DNA from 3 places in the Actinomadura sp. SCN-SB genome. Region 1 is predicted to be linked to each of the others. Evidence: predicted binding sites of a transcription regulator. Region 1 holds the regulator's gene; each other region holds the start of a gene.
What was found. The regulator HrcA, encoded in region 1, represses chaperone genes, less so after heat shock. The targets are predictions, from matches to a motif close to TTGGCACTCTCNNNNNGAGAGTGCCAA.

Region 2: a site for HrcA is predicted at 4,964-4,990, ahead of groES (co-chaperone GroES). Genes of this name have one in related genera too.
Region 3: a site for HrcA is predicted at 3,423-3,449, ahead of ACGWYJ_RS33530 (FmdB family zinc ribbon protein). Genes of this name have one in related genera too.

The regions. Positions count from the first base shown of each region.
Region 1 covers NZ_JBIMPP010000023.1:47,528-54,912, forward strand. Annotated here, with positions in the region: gene ACGWYJ_RS17125 (hypothetical protein) at 1-386, opposite strand, end outside; gene ACGWYJ_RS17130 (hypothetical protein) at 585-1,049, shown strand; gene hemW (radical SAM family heme chaperone HemW) at 1,120-2,331, shown strand; gene ACGWYJ_RS17140 (DUF4870 domain-containing protein) at 2,356-2,898, opposite strand; gene ACGWYJ_RS17145 (DUF3097 domain-containing protein) at 2,996-3,841, opposite strand; gene hrcA (heat-inducible transcriptional repressor HrcA) at 4,101-5,114, shown strand; gene dnaJ (molecular chaperone DnaJ) at 5,115-6,251, shown strand; gene ACGWYJ_RS17160 (16S rRNA (uracil(1498)-N(3))-methyltransferase) at 6,361-7,104, shown strand; gene ACGWYJ_RS17165 (hypothetical protein) at 7,131-7,385, opposite strand, start outside.
Region 2 covers NZ_JBIMPP010000054.1:19,628-27,012, forward strand. Annotated here, with positions in the region: gene guaB (IMP dehydrogenase) at 1-226, opposite strand, end outside; gene ACGWYJ_RS28315 (DUF5319 domain-containing protein) at 522-908, shown strand; gene ACGWYJ_RS28320 (hypothetical protein) at 940-1,761, opposite strand; gene ACGWYJ_RS28325 (sigma-70 family RNA polymerase sigma factor) at 1,758-2,465, opposite strand; gene groL (chaperonin GroEL) at 2,754-4,376, opposite strand; gene groES (co-chaperone GroES) at 4,533-4,844, opposite strand; gene ACGWYJ_RS28340 (SAM-dependent methyltransferase) at 5,090-6,346, shown strand; gene ACGWYJ_RS28345 (hypothetical protein) at 6,695-7,385, shown strand, end outside.
Region 3 covers NZ_JBIMPP010000078.1:8,030-15,414, reverse strand. Annotated here, with positions in the region: gene ACGWYJ_RS33540 (S-methyl-5'-thioadenosine phosphorylase) at 1-12, opposite strand, end outside; gene ACGWYJ_RS33535 (MMPL family transporter) at 126-2,216, opposite strand; gene ACGWYJ_RS33530 (FmdB family zinc ribbon protein) at 3,068-3,397, opposite strand; gene ACGWYJ_RS33525 (potassium/proton antiporter) at 3,504-4,988, opposite strand; gene ACGWYJ_RS33520 (NAD(P)-dependent oxidoreductase) at 5,117-6,106, opposite strand; gene ACGWYJ_RS33515 (5-formyltetrahydrofolate cyclo-ligase) at 6,207-6,788, opposite strand; gene galU (UTP--glucose-1-phosphate uridylyltransferase GalU) at 6,822-7,385, shown strand, end outside.

The DNA of each region.
Region 1 (7,385 bases):
AACGGCGGCACACGACCGGGGAAGCGGGCGGGGTCGGGTTCGGCGAGGGTGATGAGCCCCTCCCACGAGGTCGGCTCCTCGACGGCGAACCACGCGATCGCGGCTTCCGCCCCGAGTTCGGCGAAGGTCTGGTTGGTGACCGCCTGCCCGACGTGGTCGCGGAGTGCCTGCGCCGTCTCGTCCAGGCGTCGGCGCCACCACGGCGGCTCAGGATCACGGTCGCGCCGGCTTGGGCTCTCCCACAGGACGCCCGATGCCCGCAAGGGGACGCGCTGTCCGTGCCCGTGCTCGTCCATGACGGTGTAGTGCCAGCCGTTCGCGTCGCCGCACAGCAGGACTCGCGTGGGCACCCTCCCGTACGCGGGCGGCGTCTCGTGATGAGCCATCCGGACGACCCTATCCACACACGCGGCGGAACCGGCCCGGCGGCGCGTGTCGATTCGAGGCGAACGCCCCTGGGCGTCCCATCCGGAACACCCGGACGTCCAGCGGTTTCACCGCGACACGGCCGGTGCTGCTTGGCCTGCGACGCCCGATCGGTACGGTCGGAGTCCAGTGGCGCCTATGGTTCCGGAGGTTCGACCGTGACCCACTCCGAGCGGGATCTGCGTTCTACGAAGGAGCGGGAAACGGTGGACGGGGCCGTCCGCGCGCTGCGCATGGCCGCCCCGCACGGCTGGGAACGGCTCGGGTTCGAGTTCCACGCGACCGTCGGCATTGACAGCGCCTCGTTCGAGGTGCGGGACGCCTCCGGGGAGACCCGCCCGGTGATGCCGCCCGGCCAGGCCATCGGGAAGATGGACGAGCTGCGTCGTGTGATGTACCGGCGGGACAAGGGCGCCTGGTTCACCGCCAGGCTGGAGATCGAGCGCGGCGGCCGGTTCAAGGCCGAGTTCGTCTACGACAAGGAACCCGATTTCACCCCGCCCCTCACCGGCTCCGCCTACGCCCTGGACCTTGAACGCTTCCCACGCGCCGAGGAGCACATACCGCGATGGCTCCGGGCCAAGCTGGACGCCGCCGCAGGCGCCGCTCACGCCGACACCTGAGCCGGTCCGCGTCCGCGATGGCCGGGATCGAGCGGCGCGACCATGGGAAAGGGCGCGGCAGACTTGGAGGATGCCCGCCACACTGCCCGACGGCGACCCCGTACCCGCTGATGGTGCGCTGCCCCGGAGCGCTCTGGAGGGCTTGGGGGAGCGGCCGTTCGCGTTCTACGTGCACGTCCCGTTCTGCGTGACGCGGTGTGGCTACTGCGACTTCAACACCTACACCGCCACCGAGCTAGGGCCTGGCGCTAGCCGCGACTCGTACGCCGATACCGCCATAGAGGAAGTGCGGCTGGCCAGGCGTGTCCTGGGCGCGACGGACCTCCCTGTGGAGACGGTCTTCGTGGGCGGGGGTACCCCCACGCTGCTGCCTCCGGACGACCTCGGGCGCATCCTGGACGCCATCGACGCCGCATTCGGGCTGGCGCCCGGTGCCGAGATCACCACTGAGGCCAATCCCGAGTCGGTGGACGAGCCCTACCTGGCCCGCCTGCGGGAGCGCGGATTCACGCGGGTCTCGTACGGGATGCAGAGTGCACGCGAGCACGTGCTGGCCGTCCTGGACCGCACCCACACCCCCGGCCGGGTCCCCCAGGTCGTGGAGTGGACGCGCAAGGCGGGCTTCGACCACATCAACCTGGACCTGATCTACGGCACGCCAGGGGAGAGCGATGACGACTGGAGGGCGTCCCTGGAGGCGGCGCTGGCGTCCAATCCCGATCACGTGTCGGCCTACGCGCTCATCGTCGAAGAGGGCACCCGCCTGGCCGCGCGGGTGCGCAGGGGGGACCTGACCCCGCCCGACGACGACGCGATGGCCGACCGCTACCTCATGGCCGACGAACTGCTCAGCGCCCACGGCCTGCACTGGTACGAGATCTCCAACTGGGCCTCGTCCCCGGGGGCCTCGTGCCGGCACAACCTCCTGTACTGGACGGGCGCCGACTGGTGGGGCGTCGGTCCCGGCGCCCACAGCCACGTGGGCGGCACGCGCTGGTGGAACGTCAAGCATCCCGCCGCCTACGCGTCCCGCCTCGCCGAGAAGGTCACCCCCGCGCACGCACGTGAGGTCCTGGACGACCGGGACCGGCGCATCGAGCGCATCATGCTGGAGTTGCGGCTGGCGGACGGCTGCCCGGCCGACCTGCTGGACGAGGCGGCGGCGCGGCGGGCGATCGGCGACGGGCTCATCGACCCCGAGCCCTACGAGACCAAGGGCCGCGCCGTGCTGACCCTGCGCGGTCGCCTGCTCGCCGACGCCGTCGTCCGCGACCTCACCTGAGCGCCCGGACCCGTCCCCGGCGGTCTACTTGATCATGGGCCAGGCCATGAAGGTCGGGAAGCGGTACCACTCGCCCCGGTTCCCGGCGACCGCGGCCATGATCAGGAACACCAGCTGCATCACGCCCACCACGAAGGTCGGGATCAGCCAGAGGCCGAGGGTGAGCACGCTCAGCACCAGGTTGAACACCAGGTAGATCAGCTGGGTGATGCCGAGGTTGAGGCCCTGCGCCCCGTGATGGCGCAGGAATGCCGACTCGTCCTTCTTGACCAGGTAGACGATCAGCGGGGCGAAGATCCCGATCAGGAACTGCCCCAGGTGCCCCAGCAGCGCCCAGGTGCGCTCGTCCGAGGTCGTCCCGTACCCGGGCTGACCGTACGGCTGCATCTGGCCGCCGTAGGCGGGGCCGTAGCCCGGCTGCCCGTACCCAGGGGCCTGCCCATAGCCGGGCGCCTGGCCGTAGCCCTGGCCGTACGGGTCCTGTCCGTATCCCGGGGGCTGTTGCTGCTGTCCGTAGCCCGGCTGGGGCTCTCCATATCCAGGCTGCTCGGGGGGCCCGTACGACATCGCATGCTCCTCTTCGCTGGCGGCGACGGCGGTTCGTGGGGAGCTGACAGTTGTTCCGTGGTTAAGCGTGACAAGGGTTAGACGCAGCAGCGGGTACCTAAAGTTGTTCCGGAACGGTGACGAAATCGATAAGTTCCTCGACCCTGCCCAGAAGGGCGGGCTCCAGATCGGTATAGGACGAGACGGCTCCGAGGATCCGTTTCCAGCCGGCCCGCACATCGTCCCCCCAACCCAATGCGGCGAGCACCCCTTCCTTCCACGGTACGCCGCGCGGGACGCTCGGCCAGGCGGCGATCCCGAGCGCCGAAGGCTTGACGGCCTCCCAGATGTCGATGAAGGGATGGCCGGTGATGAGCACGTGAGGCGAGGACACCTGGGCGGCGATCCGGCTCTCCTTGGAGCCCTCCACCAGGTGGTCGACGAGCACCCCTAGACGACGTCCCGGTCCGGGGCCGAACCCTTCCACGATGGCGGGAAGGTCGTCGACGCCCTCCAGGTACTCCACGACGACGCCTTCCACGCGCAGGTCATGGCCCCAGATCTTCTCGACCAGCTCCGCGTCGTGGACGCCCTCCACGTAGATGCGGCTCTCCTTGGCCACCCGTGCGCGCAGGTTCGGCACCGCGATGGACCCGGAGGCGGACCGGCGTACCCCCTGCCCGGACACGGCGCCGCCAGGGGCGCCACCGGACGGGCGGACGAGCGTCACGGGCCTGCCGTCGATCAGGAACCCGGCCTTGGCCAGGGGGAACACCCGCCGCTTGCCGAAGCGGTCCTCCAGGGTCACGCCGGACTTGTCACAGCCGACCACCGCACCGCAGAAGCCGCTGTCCGGGTCCTCCGCCACGAGCCCGATCTCGGCGGCGATCTCGGGGATCGTCCCCTTACGGGGGCGCCGCCAGTCCCCCGCCAGGACGTCGTCGCCGTAATCCTTGCTGCGCACGGTCCGGCACTCTACTGGGCGGGGCGGGCGCCCCCTCCGCGGTTCCGCCGGCGGCCGCCTCTCCGTGTCCTCTGTGTCCTCTTCCGTGTCCTCTCCGTGTCCGCCAATGGCCGCTCCGTGGTTCCATGAACACCCGCGGGGAAGACGCCCAGGGAGGACTCCGAATACGGCTCTGCGGGCCGTACACTTGGCACTCGAAAGAACGGAGTGCCAGCGAGTCGTGAACGGCTCGGGAATGGGGCAGGGGGGTGACCGCCAAGTGCTCGACGACAGGAAGCTCGCCGTCCTCCGCGCCATTGTCGAGGACTACGTCTCCACCAACGAGCCGGTCGGCTCCAAGGCCCTGGCCGACCGGCACAATCTCGGAGTGTCCCCGGCGACCATCCGCAACGACATGGCCGTCCTGGAGGAGCAGGGGTACATCCACCAGCCGCATACCAGCGCGGGCCGCGTCCCCACCGACAAGGGCTACCGGCTCTTCGTCGACCGGCTGTCGACGATCAAGCCGTTGTCGAGCGCGGAGCGCCGCGCGATCGAGACGTTCCTCAGCGGCGCCTACGACCTCGACGACGTGGTGAGCCGGACGGTGCGGCTGCTCGCCCAGCTCACCAGGCAGGTGGCGGTGGTGCAGTACCCGTCGCTCACCCGCTCGTCGGTGCGGCACGTGGAACTGGTCCCGGTCGCCGCGCACCGGCTGCTGCTCGTTCTGATCACCAACACCGGGCGGGTGGAGCAGCGGGTGATCGAGACCCCGGCCCAGCTGTCCGAGGAATCGATCGCCCACCTTCGGGCGTTGCTCAATACGTGCCTCGACGGGTGCGGGCTCGGCGAGGTCCCCGCCGCCGTCGCCGACCTGCCGGACCGGGTGCAGCCCGAGGACCGGCCGATCATGGCCGCGGTGCTGTCGGTGTTGCTGGAGACGCTGGTGGAGAAGAACGATGAGAAGATCGTCTTCGCCGGCGCCGCCAACCTGGCCGCGGTGGACTTCTCCCAGAGCCTGCGCGAGGTGCTGGAGGCGCTGGAGGAGCAGGTGGTGCTGATGAGACTGCTGGGCGAGGCCGGTGACTCCTCTACAGTGACGGTGCGGATCGGCACCGAGAACCCCGACGAGGGGCTTCGCTCGACCTCGGTGGTCGTCGCCGATTACGGGGTCGGCGACAAGACCCTGGCCCGGCTGGGAGTGCTCGGGCCGACACGGATGGACTACCCCGGCACGATGGGAGCGGTACGGGCAGTGGCACGCTACGTCGGACAGATCCTGGCGGGGTCGTAAGTGGCCAACGACTACTACGCGACCCTGGGCGTCCGCCGCGACGCCAGCCCCGACGAGGTCAAGAAGGCCTATCGGCGGCTGGCCAGGGAGCTCCATCCGGACGTGAACCCGGACCCGGAGACCCAGGAGCGGTTCAAGGAGATCACCCAGGCTTACGAGGTGCTCTCCGACCCGAAGAAGCGCGAGATGTACGACCTGGGCGCCGACCCGTTCGCGTCGGCCGGCGCCGGCGGCGGCCCCGGCGGCTTCGGCGCCGCGGGCTTCCCGTTCAGCGACATCATGGACGCGTTCTTCGGCACCGCCGCCTCGCGCGGCCCGCGCAGCCGCGCCCGCCGCGGGCGCAACGCCACGCTGCGGGTCGAGCTCGACCTCGGTGAGACCGCGTTCGGCACGACCCGCGAGCTGTCCATCGACACCGCGGTGACCTGCGCCACCTGCGGCGGTTCGGGCTGTGCGCCCGGCACCCACCCGGAGACCTGCGACACCTGCCACGGCCGCGGCGAGGTGCAGCAGGTGCAGCGCTCCTTCCTCGGCCAGGTCATGACGGCCCGGCCGTGCCCGCAGTGCGGCGGCTTCGGCAGCGTGATCCGCACCCCGTGCCAGGAGTGCTCCGGGGACGGCCGGGTCCGCACCCGCCGTACCGTCAAGGTCAAGATCCCGGCGGGCGTGGAGAACGGCATCCACATCCAGCTCGCGGGCGAGGGCGAGGTCGGCCCCGGCGGGGGACCGCCCGGCGACCTGTTCCTGGAGATCGTGGAACGGCCGCACCCGATCTTCGAGCGGGAGGGCGACGACCTGCACTGCACGGTGGAGATCCCGATGACGGCCGCCGCGCTGGGCACCAACGTGACCATCGAGACGCTGGACGGCGCCGAGGAGGTCGACATCAAGCCCGGCACCCAGTCCGGCCAGGTGATCACCCTGTACGGCCGCGGCGTCCGGCACCTGAACGAGAGCGGCCGCGGCGACCTGCTGATCCATGTGAACGTCGAGACCCCGTCCCGGCTCGACGACGAGCAGGAGGAGCTGCTGCGCCGCCTGGCCAAGCTGCGCGGCGAGGAGCGCCCGCCCGGCAAGTTCGCGCCCGGCCAGCGCAACGTCTTCTCCCGCCTGAGGGACGTGTTCAACCAGCACTGAAGGGATGTCAGGGCCGCCTACCGCGAGGGCCGGGACGGCGGCGCCTGAACGACGGCGCCCGAAGGACCGCGCCCAGGGTCGGCCCGGTCCCGCGGACGGGGGGAGTGGGATGAGCCCGCCGGTGTTCCTCGCCGGGGAGGCCGACCTGGGACGCGACCGGGTCGTTCTGGACGGCCCCGAGGGGCGTCATGCGGCGACGGTGAAGCGGCTGCGTCCCGGCGAGCGCGTCGACCTCACCGACGGGGCCGGGCTGATGGCCGAGTGCGTCGTCGTCGCGGCCGACCGCGCCGCGCTCACCGTGGAGGTGATCGCCCGGCGCACGGATCCGGCGCCCGAGCCCAGGCTGGTCGCCGTCCAGGCACTGCCCAAGGGCGACCGCGGCGAGCTGGCCGTGGAGACCATGACCGAGGCCGGGGTGGACGAGATCGTGCCGTGGGCCGCCGCGCGCTGCGTCACCCGGTGGCGCCCCGAACGCCGCGACAAGGCGCTGGGACGCTGGCGAGGCGCCGCCCGCGAGGCCGCCAAGCAGGCCCGCCGGAGCCGGCTCCCCGAGGTTCCCGGCCTGGCGTCCACCCCCGAGGTCGTACGGCGGGTCGCGGCGGCCGTCGCGGCGGGGGGCGCCGGTCTGGTCCTGCACGAGGGGGCGAAGGACCCGCTGAGCGCCGTCGCGCCGCCCTCCACAGGGGAGATCTTCGTGGTGATCGGGCCCGAGGGCGGCATCACCGACGACGAACTGGCCGCCCTGACCGCCGCGGGAGCGAGCGCCGTCCGGCTGGGACCGACCGTCCTGCGCACCTCGACGGCGGGCGTGGCCGCCCTCTCCGTCCTCCAGGCCGCCACGGGCCGCTGGTAAGCGCCCCCCGCCATGGGCGAGCCGGGCTACTGACCGGCGGGCTGCTCCGCCGACTGGCCCCCACCGGCCGGGGCCTCGGTCGTGGGCGGATCCGTCGGCTGGTCGGGATCCGGATCCGTCGGGACGCCGGGGTCCGGGGACGTGCTGGTCGGCGGCGTCGGCGGAGGGGTCGTCGCCGGGCACGGCTGGGACGGGGGAGCGGCCTGCCCCGAGGCGCCCGCCTCGGGCGCGCCGCTCGGTGACGGCGACGCGGCGGTGGCCGGGGGCTGCGCGCCGCAGGC
Region 2 (7,385 bases), on a different contig from region 1:
GCACCCCGATCCCGCCCTGGCGGGCCATCGCGATCGCGGTGCGGGACTCGGTGACGGTGTCCATCGCCGCCGACACCAGCGGGATCCGCAGGGTCACCTCGCGGGTGAGCCGGGTGGTGGTGTCGGCCTCGCCCGGCTGGAGATCCGAGTAGCCCGGGAGCAGCAGCACGTCGTCGAAGGTCAGGCCCTCGGGGATGAGGGCGGCGGGCTCGGCTGCGGGATTCATGACTACCCTTCCCCTGGTGGTGCCGGTGGGCGGCGACCGACCCTGATCTCGCAGGTCATGGCGGCGTGAGTCCCATGGTAGGACCTGTGCCCGCCCCCCGTCGGAGCTTCGGGCGCCGCGGCGAGTGGTGTTGGTGACATCCCAGAACGCCCGGTTCCATACCTGCATTCCCGTCAAAAGCGCGTCAAACTTCCGTTGTGACCGTCAGGACAGACTGACGAGCGGACGTGGCCGATCACACGCGGATGGACGCGGGGGGTGCACCGGACGGGGGCGGCCGCAGTAGCGTGGAGGGGTGCACGACGACGCGCCGCTCGACCCGTTCGCCGGCGACCCGGAGGACCCGGCCGCCTCACTCGGCGACCCGGGCGAGGATGCCGCTCCGCTCAGCGTGGCGGAGCGGGAGGACGTGCTGGCCGACCTCGCCGACCTGGAGGTCTTCCGGGCCCTGCTGGAGCCGCTCGGCGTGCGCGGGCTGACCGTCGACTGCGGCGACTGCGGCAAGCCGCACTACATCGACTGGGACCTGCTCCACGGCAACCTGCGCCACCTGCTCGACCAGGGCCTTCCCAGGGTCCACGAACCGGCCCTGTCCCCCGACCCGGTCGACTACGTCAGCTGGGAGTACGCCCGCGGCTACGTGGACGGCGTCATCGACAGCGAAGAAGGCAGGGAATCCTAGTTTCCGGCGGGGCGCACTCACTCGCCGCCGGTCAGCGGTCCCGCCAGGGGTCGGGGACGTCGAGCCTCACGCGCCATCCCTTGCGGGTCAGGGGCTCCCCTATGCGGGACGGTCTGCCGTCCGGGAACGAGGCGTCGCTCCGGCCCGTGCGGTCCGCCCGTGTCGAGTGGTAGGGGAAGCCGTCTCGCCTGAACGGGCCGCGCGCCAGCGGACCTCCGCGCCGCCCGTCCTTGCGTTCCCTGGACTTCGTGTCCTCGCTCGGGCGGTCGCGTTCGGGCTCGGGCGGGCGCCGCACGGGGGCCGGGGGTCCCGCGAGGACCGTCGTCCCGGTTTCCGTAGGCGCGGTCGCAGGGGGCGTGGAGGGCTTGGAGATGTCCTCGACAGGCCCCGCGGCGTCCTGTTGCGGGGGCGCCTCCCCCGGACCGGCAGCGGCGACACCGGTGGTGGCCAGGACGGCACCGGCCACGCCGAGCGCCACGATCGTGCGGGACCCGCGGCGGCGCGGGCCTCGCGGCGGCCCCGCCCGGTCGGGCCCGTCCGCCCCCTGGTCCGGAGAAGCGGCCACGGACGGCTCGCTGACATCCTTGAGCAGGGCCTTCAGCAGGTTGACCGCCGGGTCATGGGCCAGGCCGAGACCGGGGTCGTCGCCGGCCGGGCGGCGGCCTCCGAGGGCATCGATGAGGGCGTCGGTGCGGCGGACCGCGTACGTGTCGCCCGTCAGCGGCACCGGCTCCGGCGGCGGTTCGGGGGCCGCGCGTCCGGTGATCGGGATGACGGCGCCGGAGCCCGAAGGCAGGGGGCGCTCGATAACCGACTTGTCCGGATCCGGGGCGCCCTGGCTCCGTTCCGTCAAGCGATCGACTCCTCTCTGGCCATCGCCCGGAGCCGGGCCAGCGCCCGGTGCTGCGCCACCCGCACCGCTCCCGCGGACATGCCCAGGACGTTACCGGTCTCCTCGGCGGACAGGCCCGCCACCACGCGCAGCAGCACCAGCTCGCGCTGGTGCTCGGGCAGGCGCGTGAGCAGGTCACGGGCGCGCTGCGCCTCGATGTAGCGGACGACGGTCTCCTCCGGTCCGGGCCGGTCGTCCGGGCCGTCCGGGAGGTCCTCGGTGGGGACGGCGGCGCGGACCGCGCTGCGCAGCGCGTCCGCGATCTTGTGCGCGGCGATGCCGAACACGAAGGAGGCGAACGGGCGTCCCATGTCGCGGTAGCGCGGCAGCGCGGACAGGACCGCGATGCAGACCTCCTGTGCCACGTCGTCGGCGATGTGGTACTGCCCGGAGACCCGGCCGAGCCGGGCCCTGCAGTAGCGGACGACCATGGGGCGGACGTGCCCGATCAGCACCTCGATGGCACTCGGGTCACCCTCGACGGCGAGAGAGGTGAGTTCCTTGAGGTCTCCTTCGTCGGCACTCGCTTGGACCGCTTTCGCTATGCGCAGCGCCCGCACCCCGCGGCCGGCATCGCGGGGGGTTGGAGGGGCCGTCCCCTCCGAGGGGTCGGCAGCGCGCGCGGTCGTGGTCCCGGCGAAGCATCCCTCGGTCACGTTGAGCATGATGCCCAGCGCGGTCGGGCCTGTCTCCACTGTGAACGGCAACGGAATGGTCACAGTGTCAGGGCGGGGACGGGATTGTCACGCATCGCGTTCGGGCGACCCCGATGTGTGCGAGCCATCCCCCTCGCGGCACAACAAACGTCAACAAACAACCTGGACAATAAAGAACCGCAAGTAATCCACGAAATACCTACAAACCGGACAAAAGGAAAATCCCCGCCGGAAACCCGGCGGGGATTCCCCTATGGCCGTCCTGCGGGCCGTCATACGGCCGTCAGCGGGCTCCGGTCAGTGACCGTGCCCGTGGCCGTGGCCGCCGCCCGCGGCGGGCTCCTCTTCCTCCGGCTTGTCGACCACCAGCGCCTCGGTGGTGAGCAGCATGCCGGCGATCGAGGCGGCGTTGGTGACCGCGCTGCGGGTCACCTTCACCGGGTCGATGACGCCCTGCGCGATCAGGTCGCCGTACTCGCCGGTGGCGGCGTTGTAGCCGTGCCCCTGGTCCAGCTCGCGGACCTTGGAGACCACGACGTAGCCCTCCTGGCCGGCGTTCTCGGAGATCCAGCGCAGCGGCTCGACCAGCGCGCGGCGGACCGCCTCGGCACCGGTGGCCTCGTCGCCCGAGAGCCCGAGGGCGTCGAAGCCGCCGCTCGCCACGTGCACCAGCGCGCTGCCGCCGCCGGACACGATGCCCTCCTCGATGGCCGCGCGGGTCGCCGAGATCGCGTCCTCCAGGCGGTGCTTCTTCTCCTTCAGCTCCACCTCGGTGGCCGCGCCGACGCGCAGCACGCAGACGCCGCCGGCCAGCTTGGCCAGCCGCTCCTGCAGCTTCTCGCGGTCCCAGTCGGAGTCGCTGTTCTCGATCTCGACCTTGATCTGGTTGACCCGGGCCTGGATCTCGTCGGCCGCGCCGGCGCCGTCCACGATGGTGGTGGCGTCCTTGGTGACCGTGATCCGGCGGGCCCGGCCCAGCTCCTCCAGGCCGATCGAGTCCAGCTTGAGGCCGATGGACTCGCTGATCACCTGGCCGCCGGTCAGGGTGGCCATGTCGCCGAGCATCGCCTTGCGGCGGTCGCCGAAGCCGGGCGCCTTGACCGCGACCGAAACGAACGTGCCGCGGATCTTGTTGGCGACCAGCAGCGCCAGCGCCTCGCCCTCGACGTCCTCGGCCACCACCAGCAGCGGCTTCTTGGTCTGCGCGACCTTCTCGGCCAGCGGCAGGAACTCCTGGACGTTGGAGATCTTGCCGTCCACGATGAGCACGTAGGCGTCCTCCAGGACGGCCTCCATGCGCTCGGGGTCGGTGACCATGTGCGGCGACAGGTAGCCCTTGTCGAACTGCAGGCCCTCGGTGAACTCCAGCTCAAGGCCGAAGGTGTGGGCCTCCTCGACGGTGATGACGCCGTCCTTGCCGACCTTGTCGAACGCCTCCGCGATCAGGTCGCCGATCTGGGCGTCCTGCGCGGAGATGGTGGCCACGTGCGCGATCGACTCGCGCTCGTCGACCTCCTTGGCCGACTTCAGCAGCTGGTCGGACACGTGCTGCGCGGCCTGGTCGATGCCGCGCTTGAGGGCCAGCGGCGAGGCGCCGGCGGCCACGTTGCGCAGGCCCTCGCGGACCAGCGCCTGCGCCAGCACGGTGGCCGTGGTGGTGCCGTCACCGGCGATGTCGTTGGTCTTGGTCGCCACTTCCTTGGCGAGCTGGGCCCCCAGGTTCTCGTAGGGGTCCTCAAGCTCCACCTCGCGGGCGATGGTCACGCCGTCGTTGGTGATCGTCGGCGCGCCGAACTTCTTGTCGATGACGACGTTGCGGCCGCGCGGGCCGATCGTCACCTTGACGGCGTCCGCGAGAGCGTTGACGCCGCGCTCAAGAGCCCGGCGAGCGTCCTCATCGAACTCCAGGATCTTCGCCATGCGGGAAACTCCACTCCATGTACGGCGGCACGTACGGCACGCCTGCCCGATGAGGGCCGCGGCGGCCGGACGCGCGCCAGGCGGGCAACGCGATCCGCCCCGGCCGCCCCTGCTAGCAGCGGGCCGGTCCGGGGCGGTGCATCACGTGCTGCGTGCTTACTTCTCGACGATCGCGAGGACGTCGCGGGCCGAGAGGACGAGGTACTCCTCGTTGTTGTACTTGACCTCGGTGCCGCCGTACTTGCTGTAGAGCACAACGTCGCCGACGTTCACGTCGAGCGGCACCCGCTCACCCTTGTCGTCGACCCGGCCAGGGCCCACGGCGAGGACGGTGCCCTCCTGCGGCTTCTCCTTGGCGGTGTCGGGAATGACCAGGCCCGACGCGGTGGTGGTCTCGGCCTCAAGCGGCTGGACGACGATGCGGTCCTCGAGCGGCTTGAGAGCAACCTTGGTGGCGGTCGTCACGATCTGACCTCCCCTTCGATTGATCCTCGGCCGGCCAAGGCTGGCCGACCGGCAACTGTGACAGAAGAGGCGACCCCGGACCGGCCTGTCGTCGCGGGTGCCAGACCGACCTTGTCGCTGTGTTGGCACTCTCACATCGAGAGTGCCAGCATGGAGACTATTCCGTGCCCGGTGGCCAGTCAACATGAACACGGCCGTACGGGAGACGCCGTGAGCGAACGTCCCCGCCGCCCGTTAACGTCCACTCTATGGACCTCCAGGCGTTCGGTGACCTGCGGGCTCCCGAGGGCCGGGAGGCGCTGGCGGCGGCCATGCGATCGGACCTGAGCGAGAGCGGCCTCCTGGCCACCGCCACGCGGCTGCGCGAGCGGCACCCGCCTGAATTGGTGCAGGCAGCGCTCACGCAGGCGCGGCTGCGGCGCAGGGCCCGCGCCAAGTTCGGGCCGGACGCCGATGTCATGTACTTCACGCATGCCGGGCTGGAGCAGTCCACCCGTGCCAGCGTCGCGGCCTACCGCGCCCGCCGCTTCGCCGACGTCCTCGGCAGCGAGGGGACGGTGCTCGACCTGGGCTGCGGCATCGGCGCGGACCTGATCGCGCGGGCGCGCGCCGGCCGCCCCGGTGAGGGCGTCGAGCGGGACCCTCTGACCGCCGAGGTCGCCCGCGCCAACCTGGCCGCGCTGGGGCTGGACGGCCTGGCCTCCGTACGGGTGGGCGACGCGCTCGCGCAGGACCCCGCCGGGTACGCGGCGGTGTTCGCCGACCCTGGACGGCGCACCGCGCGGGGCCGCGTCTTCGACCCCCGCTCGTACGAACCACCCCTGGACGCGGTGCTCGCCTTGGCGCGGCAGGCCCCCGCCGCCTGCGTCAAGGCGGCGCCGGGCATCCCGCACGAGGCCATCTGGGACGCCGACCCGGCCGTGGAGGCCGAATGGATCTCGGTGGGCGGCGAGGTCAAGGAGGCGGCGCTCTGGCTCGGCGACCTGGCCGGGCCCGCCTCGGCACGCCGCCGCGCCACCCTCATCCCGGGGGACGGAGAGGGCGCGGGCGGGGAGATCACGACGCTGGCCCCGGAGGAGGGCCTGGGTGAGCCGCCGGTCGGGGACTGGGGCCGATACCTGTACGAGCCGGACGGAGCCGTGATCCGCGCCGGGCTGGTGGCCGAGGTGGCGGCGCGGGTCGGCGGATGGCTGGCCGACCCGCGGATCGCCTACATCACCTCCGGGACGCTGGTGCCGACCCCGTTCGCCGCCGCGTACGAGATCGAGGACGCGCTGCCGTTCTCGGTCAAGCGGCTGCGCGCCGAGCTGCGCCGGCGCCGTCCCGGCTCGCTCACGATCAAGAAGCGCGGCTCGGCGGTCGACGTCGACCGGCTGCGGCACGACCTGGGCTTCGGCCGCCGCGCGGCGGGCCGGGACGGCGGCGAGTTGACGCTCGTGCTCACCCGGGTGGGCGATGACCCGGTCGCCCTGCTCGCGAGCCGGGCACACCGGCGGTCACCATAAAAGACCGGAGATCTTCGTCCGGGTAAATCCAGCACTCTTTACGTGATCGCCCGCGGCATGCGAACGGAAAGGCGCGAAGTCGCGTGGACACCGACCTCCAATAAAATGATCTTGCCGTGCCGGACCTGTCGAACTCCGCTGGCGACGCGGTCTTCCACCGCCTTCCGCCGGTCTCGCCGGAAACCACCGGATATCCCGCCCGTCCGGATCACCCTTTTCCCTCCCGCGGCGTGATGACTGTTCTTGGATCGGCGTGGGGGGCGTGTCACGCGCGCACTACAGTTGGCGGTTCGGATTTGATTACCGCGCGTCCATTTCCGAACGTGACGGCGCACGAAGGAGCATCGGGTGGAAACGAATCACAACTTCCTGCAGACGGGAGGCCCGCCGGTCTCCGACCGGATGCGGGAGTTGCTCGCCCGTGCGGCTCAGGACCACGTGTACTCGCAGCGGTCCAGCAGCGGCCAGGTGCTGGACGACATCCGCCGGCGCCTCGAAGGCGTGGAGTGGGCGCTGCGCGAGGTGCGCGAGGGGGGCTTGGGCGGGCTGACGGGGCAGCTCGACGGCGTCCGCGGCCAGGTGGAGGAGCTGTCGGGCAAGCCGCCCGGCTGGGCCGAGGGGCTGGCCCGGCACATCGAGGCGGTCGGCGAACGGGTCAAGCCGGTCGCCGAGCTGCCCGCTCTGTGGGCCGACGTCGGCGTGATGGCCGAGAACGTGGACGAGGCCCTGGCGCGCGTCCAGACCGCGATCGACTCGGCGGAGCGGATCGCCGAGGCCACCCGGCAGGCGTCCCAGCGCATGGAGGAGATGACCAAGCGGCTCGACCGGCTCCAGGGCGGCATGGAGGCCGCCTCGGTGCGCTTCAACCGGCTCGACAAGTCGCTGGCCGAGCTGGGGCACCGCGCCGAACGGCTGGACCATTCGATCAACGCGGTGTCCACCTGCGTCGACCACGCGCTGGGCGAGATGGCCGACCGGGTGGAGCAGGGCCTGGAGGCGGTCAACGGCCGGGTGGAGGGCGTCGGCGGCAGGCTGGACG
Region 3 (7,385 bases), on a different contig from region 1:
CGGTTGAGGCATGCCGACGACATTAACGAGCCCGCCCCGCCCGCCGGGAGTGGCTCCCATGATTGTGGATAACTCCACCACGACAGGGCCCGGCCGCCGAACGGCCGGGGCCCTGTTCCGCGATCTCAGCCGACCCGTTCCAGGACGCGGGGGTCGGTGGGGTCGGGGGCGATCTGTTCCTTCGCCAGGCGGCTGGGGAACCAGATGCGGCGGCCCAGATCGTGCGAGAGGGCCGGGAGGAGGAGCGAGCGGACGATGACGGTGTCGAGCAGGACGCCGAAGGCGACGATGAAGCCCATCTCGGCGAGGATCACCAGGGGGAGGGTGGCCAGGGCGGCGAAGGTGCCCGCCAGGACCAGCCCGGCCGAGGTGATCACGCCGCCGGTGACGGTGAGACCCCTCGTGACGCCGCGGCGGGTGCCGAGGGACGCCGACTCCTCGTGGACCCGGTGCATCAGGAAGATGTTGTAGTCGACGCCGAGCGCGACCAGGAAGATGAAGGCCAGCAGGGGCAGGCCGGGATCGGTGCCCTCGAAGCCGAACAGCTCCTGGAAGATCACGGAGCAGGCGCCCAGCGAGGCCAGGAACGACAGCACCACGGTCGCGATCATCAGCAGCGGCGCGACCAGGGCGCGCAGCAGCGCGACCAGGATGAGGAACACGACGGCGAGGACGATCGGCATGATCACCTTGTTGTCGCGGTCGACGGCGCGCATGGTGTCCAGCGTGATGGCGCTGGTGCCGCCGACCTTGGCCTCGGCGCCCGGTACGGCGTGGACGCCGGCGCGCAGCCGTTCGATGGTGTCGCGGGCGGCCTCGGTGTCGGGGGCGTCGCGCAGGACGGCCTCGTACTGGACGAGCCCCTGGGCGGTGGTGGGTTTGCCGAGCTCGGCGACGCCCGGGGTGCCGCGCGCGGCGGTGGCGACCTGGTCGGCGGCGGACGCCTTGGCGATGATGATGGCGGGATCGCTGGATCCGGCGGGGAAGTGCCGGCCGACGGCCTCGGCGCCGACGATGGAGTCGGGCTTGTCGACGAACTGGCCGGCGTTGGACAGGCCGTCGGACTTCAGGGTGGTCAGGCCGAGGGTCAGCGCGAGCAGGCCGACGGAGGTGACCGCCCAGATGAGGCGTGGGCGGGCGCCGACGGCGCGGGCGATCCGGCTCCAGATGCCGTGCTCGGACTCGTACGCCTCGGGGGCGAGGTACTTGGCGTCGTAGCGCGGCACCAGCGGCCAGAACAGCCAGCGGCCGCAGATCACCAGCAGGACGGGCAGCAGGGTGGTCATGGACAGCAGGGCGGTGACGACGCCCGCGGCGGCGACCGGTCCCACGCCGGCGGTGGAGTTCAGCTCGGCGACCAGCAGGCACAGCAGGCCGGCGGCGACGGTGGCGGCGGACGCGAGGATCGCGGGCCCGGCGCGGTGGAGGGCGAAGGCCATGGCCTCGTGCCGGTCCTCGTGCCGGTGCAGTTCCTCGCGGTAGCGGGCGACGAGCAGCAGGGCGTAGTCGGTGGCGACGCCGAAGACCAGGACGGTGAGGATGCCTCCGCTCTGCCCGTTGACGGTGAGGTCGGCGTGCTTGGCCAGCAGGTAGACGACGGTCTGGGCGAGGCCGAGCGCGACGATGGCGCTGAGGACGGGGACGAACCACAGCATCGGGCTGCGGTAGATGATCAGGAGCAGCAGGATCACGACGCCGCCCGCGGCCAGCAGCAGGAAGCCGTCGATGCTGTCGAAGACCTCCTCCATGTCGGCCTCGCCGCCCGCCGGGCCGGTGACGTGCGCGTTCAGTCCGGGGGGGCCGCGCTTGGCCAGCTCGCGGGCGTCCTCGACGGCCTTGATCAGGTCGGTGTCCTGCAACGGTACGAGCGTCTGGAGCGCCTTGCCGTCCTTGGCCGGGAACGGGCCCTGCGGCTGCTGCGCGCCGGGCAGCGTGGCGAACGCGGCGGTGTCGGCCTTGGCCTTGGCCTGGTCGGCCGCGGTGATCCCGCCGGGACGCTCGTAGACGATCACGGCGAGCGAGACGTCGTCGGTGTGGAACCGTTCTTGCAGGGCGACGACCTGGGTGGACTCGGCGCTCTCGGGCAGCCAGGCGGCGGCGTCGTTCTCCTCGACCTCGCCGAGGTCGCCGGGCAGCAGGCCGAGGAAGACCAGCGCGGCCAGCGGGACGATCCAGGCGGCCAGGACGGCCCATTTGGTGCGTCTACCGGCGATCACGGAGGTGAGTCGATGGGCCCACGTTCGCGGCGGGGCCGAGCCGGGTGAACTCATATGCTGCTCCAGGGCTGTTCATATCGAGCGGTCATATCGAGCGGGCGATCACATCGCGATATGTCGTGCCCTTATCGTTGCCCGTGATGCGGTGAGCGCGCTTCCAGCGGAGGGGTGGAACCTCGCTACGCCGCTGGGGTCAAAGGGTCCGCCGCCGCTACTGCACGGGGAGTAGAAAGACCCCGGAACCTGTACCTGAGGACGACCGTCCAACGGGACGTCGAGATCACAGGTCGTTCGCTTCCTTCACGGAACCGGTGACGGGGAGTGGTGACGGGGGTGCCGGTGGACATCGTGGTGTGGCGGGCGGCGTCGTTGTTGCTCGCGTACCCTGATCAGCGCTTCTACGATCGGCGCCCGATGCTGCGGGCGGCGCTCGCCGACGTGCCGCGGGGGGCGCCGCGGCGGTGCCTGAACGCCTTCCTCGACCACGTGGACCGCACTACCCCGATCCGCCTGACGGTGGAGTACCGGGAGGTGTGCGGGGGCGGACGGCTGAACCTGGCGGGTTGCCGCGATCTCGATGAGGAGCTGCGCCGGTTCATGCACGGCCATCTCGCCGAGCTCTATAGGCAGGCCGACTACGACGCGGGGGAGGAGCCGGCGGACTCACTGCCGGTCGTGCTGGAGTACGCGGCCCTTTGCCGGGACGATTGGCTGCTAAGAGCGAACCAGGCCGCGTTGGAATATCTCCACGCGGCCCTGGAAGCGGACGGTACGCCTTACGCGACCCTGATCGAGGGCGTGCGAGCCACGCTCGCGCCCCGCGTCACAAGGGCCGCAATCCTCGTCGCAGGTCAGGCGACCTTCTCCGACGAACTCGAGGACGACGAGGACGAAGACGACTCCGAAGAGGACGAGGACGAACTCTCCGACTTCGACGACGAGTCCGACTTGTCAGACTTGGCGGAGTCCTTGGACGAGGTGGACGTCGAGCTCGACGTGCCGGAGCTGCGGCTGTCGGTGCGGTAGAAGCCGGAGCCCTTGAAGATGATCCCGGCGGCCGAGAACACCTTGCGGAGGCGGCCGGAGCACGCCGGGCACTCGGTCAGCGCGCTGTCGCTGAACTTCTGCACGACCTCCAAAGGTTCACCGCACTCGGTGCAAACGTACTGATACGTCGGCACGGGTCCTCCTCGCCGCCAAGCCTGATTGGCACTCATCTCGATCGACTGCTAATCGTACCCGTGCATTGAACACCATGAGCCGTCCCCCTGTTCCTGGACTCGGCGGTCAGGCGCCCGACTCGCCGAACCAGCCGGCCAGCTTGCCGCGGCGGCTGACCGCGCGCATGCGGCGTTCCGCCGCCTCCCTGACCTTGTCGGTGGTGACGACCAGCAGGGTGTCGCCGGCGCGCAGCGGGGTGGTGGGCTCGGGCACGAAGCTGTTGCCGTCCCGGACGACCAGGGTGACCGAGGCGCCCGGGGGCAGCCGCAGCTCGAAGATCTCCACGCCGTTGAGCCGCGAGTCCGGGGGGATCCGGATCTCCAGCAGTTCGGCGTGGAGCTCCCCCAGCGGGGCGGCCTCCACGTCCAGCTCGCGCGGCTCGTCGCCGCCGCGCAGCCCGCACCAGCGCGCCACCAGCGGCAGGGTGGGCCCCTGCAAGGCGGTGAACAGGACGACGATGTTGAACACGATCGCGAACAGCGTCTCCGAGCCCTGGACGTTCTGCACCATGGGGATGGTGGCCAGCACGATGGGGACGGCGCCGCGCAGCCCGGCCCAGGAGGCGAACGTTTTCTCGCCCAGCGACATGCCGAACCCGATCGTGGACAGCAGCACCGACAGCGGGCGCGCCACCAGCAGCAGGACGAACCCGATGATCAGCGCGGGGATGATCTGGCCGGGCAGGTCGCTCGGGGACGCCAGCAGGCCGAGCATCACGAACACGCCGATCTGGGCCAGCCAGGCGACCCCTTCCGCGAACCCGCGGGTGGCGGGACGGTGCGGCAGCCGGGCGTTGCCCAGGACGAGCGCGCTCACGTACACCGCGAGGAACCCGCTGGCGTGCGCCAGCGCCGCCGCCCCGTACGAGCCGACCGACAGCGACAGCACCGCGATCGGGTAGAGCCCGGACGCGGGCAGGGCCACGCGACGCAGAGCCTGCGCGCCGAGCCAGCCGATCGCGATCCCGATCACGCCGCCCGCGGCCAGCTCGTACACCATGATCCCGGCGAGTTCGAGCAGGTCGGGCGCGGTGGAGTGGGTGCTGAGCGTGACGACGATGATCACCACGGGGGCGTCGTTGAAGCCGGACTCGGCCTCCAGCAGCCCGGTCAGCCGTGGCGGCAGCGGCAGCCGCCGCAGGACGGAGAACACCGCGGCGGCGTCGGTGGGCGCGAGCACGGCCCCCACCAGGAACGCCAGCTGCCAGTTCACGTCCAGCAGCCAGAGGGCGGCGAGGGCGGTCACCACGATGCTGATCAGGGTGCCCAGGGTGGAGACCGAGACCGCGGCGGGGACGGCGGGACGCACGTTCCGCCAGCTGGTGGTGATGCCGCCCTCGGCGAGGATCAGGACGAGCGCGGCCAGGCCGAGGGTCTCGGCCAGCTCGGCGTTGTCGAAGTTGATCTGGAAGGGGCCGCCCTCGCCGATGAACAGCCCGATGCCCATGTAGGCGAGCAGGCTGGGCAGGCCGAGATGGTGCGAGAGGCGTACCGCGACGATCGCGGACAGTATCAGGGTGGACCCGAGGAGTAGCCAGATGTCGAGATGCACATCCCACCCCTCGGGTCATCGGCGAACTGATCTTTTGGAATCCTATTGACATCGGTATCGGCCAGGTGACGGCGGCCGCCCGCCGGGCCGGTCGCGCCGCCGTCCGCCCGGCCGTGCGCCTGGCCGTCTCAACGGCGCCTGACCAGCGGGTCCACGCCGTTCACCACGTTGGCCACCGGCTTGCCCGTGACGGCGGCGACGATGTTGTCGCGCACCGCCGCGACGATGTTGAACTGGGCCTGGCCGGTGCCGCCCGCCCCGTGCGGCGACAGCAGGACGTCCTCGCGGGAGCGCAGCGGATGATCGGGCGGCAGCGGTTCCCGCTCGTAGACGTCCAGCGCGGCCCCGCCGAGGCGTCCCGACTCCAACGCCTCGACCACCACGTCGTCCGCGACGACGCCGCCGCGTCCCACGTTCACCAGCAGCGCCTGGTCGGGGAGCAGGGCGAGGCGGCGGGCGTCCAGCAGGCCGCGCGTGTCCGGCGTCAGCGGCAGGGTCAGCACGAGGATGTCGGAGACGGCGAGCAGGTCGTCCAGCTCCCGGTACGTGGCGGACGCCTCCGGGCGGCGCCGCCTCGACCAGTACGACACCGGGGAGCCCAGCGCCTCGAACAGCCGGGCCGTCTCCGAGCCGATCGCGCCGTACCCGACGATCCCGACGCGCTGGGTGTGGATCTCGCGGGGGTTGCGGGCCAGCAGTTCGCGCTGCGGCCACCCGCCGGCGCGGACGCCGCGGTCGGCCCAGGCCAGGTGGCGGCACAGCACCAGCGCCGCGCCCAGGGCCCATTCGGCGACCCCGCGGGCGTTGGCCCCGGCGGTGTTGGCCACCGGGATGCCCGCCTTCGCCAGCATGTCGACGTCCACGCTGTCGGTCCCGACGCTGGGCGTCTGGACGAACGCCAGGTGCGGCGCGGCCTCCAGCACCCGCTTGTCCAGCGAGAACAGGCCGGTGAAGTCACCGATGATCAGTTCGGCGCCGGGCAGCACGGCGAGCAGGCCGTCCTCGTCACGGGACTCGGGGAAGAGCAGCTCGACCGCGTCTCCCAGCGGCTTGAACAGCCCTTTTACCAAGTCCCTGTCGAGTGGCGCGAGCGTCAGCACCCGCCATGGTGTCGCCATGCGTCAACCTCCGTAACCGCGTACCGAACGTCACCGACGCCTCCAAGCCTTCATGGCGAGCCCCCGGGAGCTCTCAGCGCCCTCAATGCCTCCAACGGCGTCAGGCCAACCGTACGAGACCCTCCGAGGGGGTCACGGCGGCGCGGACGTGCCGGTCGTGCGGCTCGGCGGGCAGTGCGTCGACAAGTTCCCCGTCGTATACCAGGGCGGCGGTGAGGATCGCCGGGCCGACTCTGGCCAGCGCCCGGTCGTAGGACCCCCCGCCGCGGCCGAGCCGCGTCCCGCGGCGGTCGACCGCCAGCGCCGGGACGAGCACGACGTCCGCGCTCGACACCGCGTCCGGGCCGCGCGGCGGCTCGGACGGTTCCAGCAGGCCGTGCGGCCCGGGGACCAGCGAGTCGGGCCCCTCGTACGACGCCCAGTCGAGGTCGTTGTCCGGTCGCAGCCTGGGGAGCAGCACATACGTCCCGCGCTTCCAGAGCGCCAGCAGCAGCCCCCTGGTGTCCGGTTCGGTGCCGATCGACACATACGCCGCGACAGTCCCGGCCATCTCCAGTTCGGGCACCGCCAGCACCGCGTCGCGCAGCGAGCGCGCCGCCGCCGCGCGGGCCCCCGGGTCCATCGCCGACCTCCTGGCCAGCGTCGCCACGCGGAGATCGGATTTGGCGGCGGTGTGCTGCACGGCGGGCTCCCCCGGGATGACTAAGGTCGGTTCATGGCCGACTTCGAACCAGTCCTCAAGGCCGTCGTCCCTGTGGCCGGCCTCGGTACCCGATTCTTGCCCGCCACCAAGGCGACACCCAAGGAAATGCTTCCCATCGTCGACAAACCGGCGATCCAGTACGTCGTCGAGGAGGCGGTCAACGCCGGGCTCGTCGACGTCCTGATGATCACCGGCCGGAGCAAGCGGTCCATCGAGGACCACTTCGACCGGGCCTACGAACTCGAGGAGGCCCTCCGCGCCAAGGGCGACGAGGACAGGCTGGCCTCGGTCTGCAAGTCGAGCGACCTGGCCATCATGCACTACGTCCGGCAGGGCGAGCCCAAGGGGCTGGGGCACGCGGTGCTCTGCGCCCGCCAGCACGTCGGCGACGAGCCGTTCGCGGTGCTGCTGGGCGACGACATGATCGACCACCGCGACCCGCTGCTGACGCGCATGATGGACGTGCGCTCGCGGCTGGGCGGCAGCGTGGTGGCGCTGATGGAGGTCGACCCCGACCAGGTGTCCTCGTACGGCGTCGCCGCCATCGAGGCCACCGACGAGGACGATGTCGTCAAG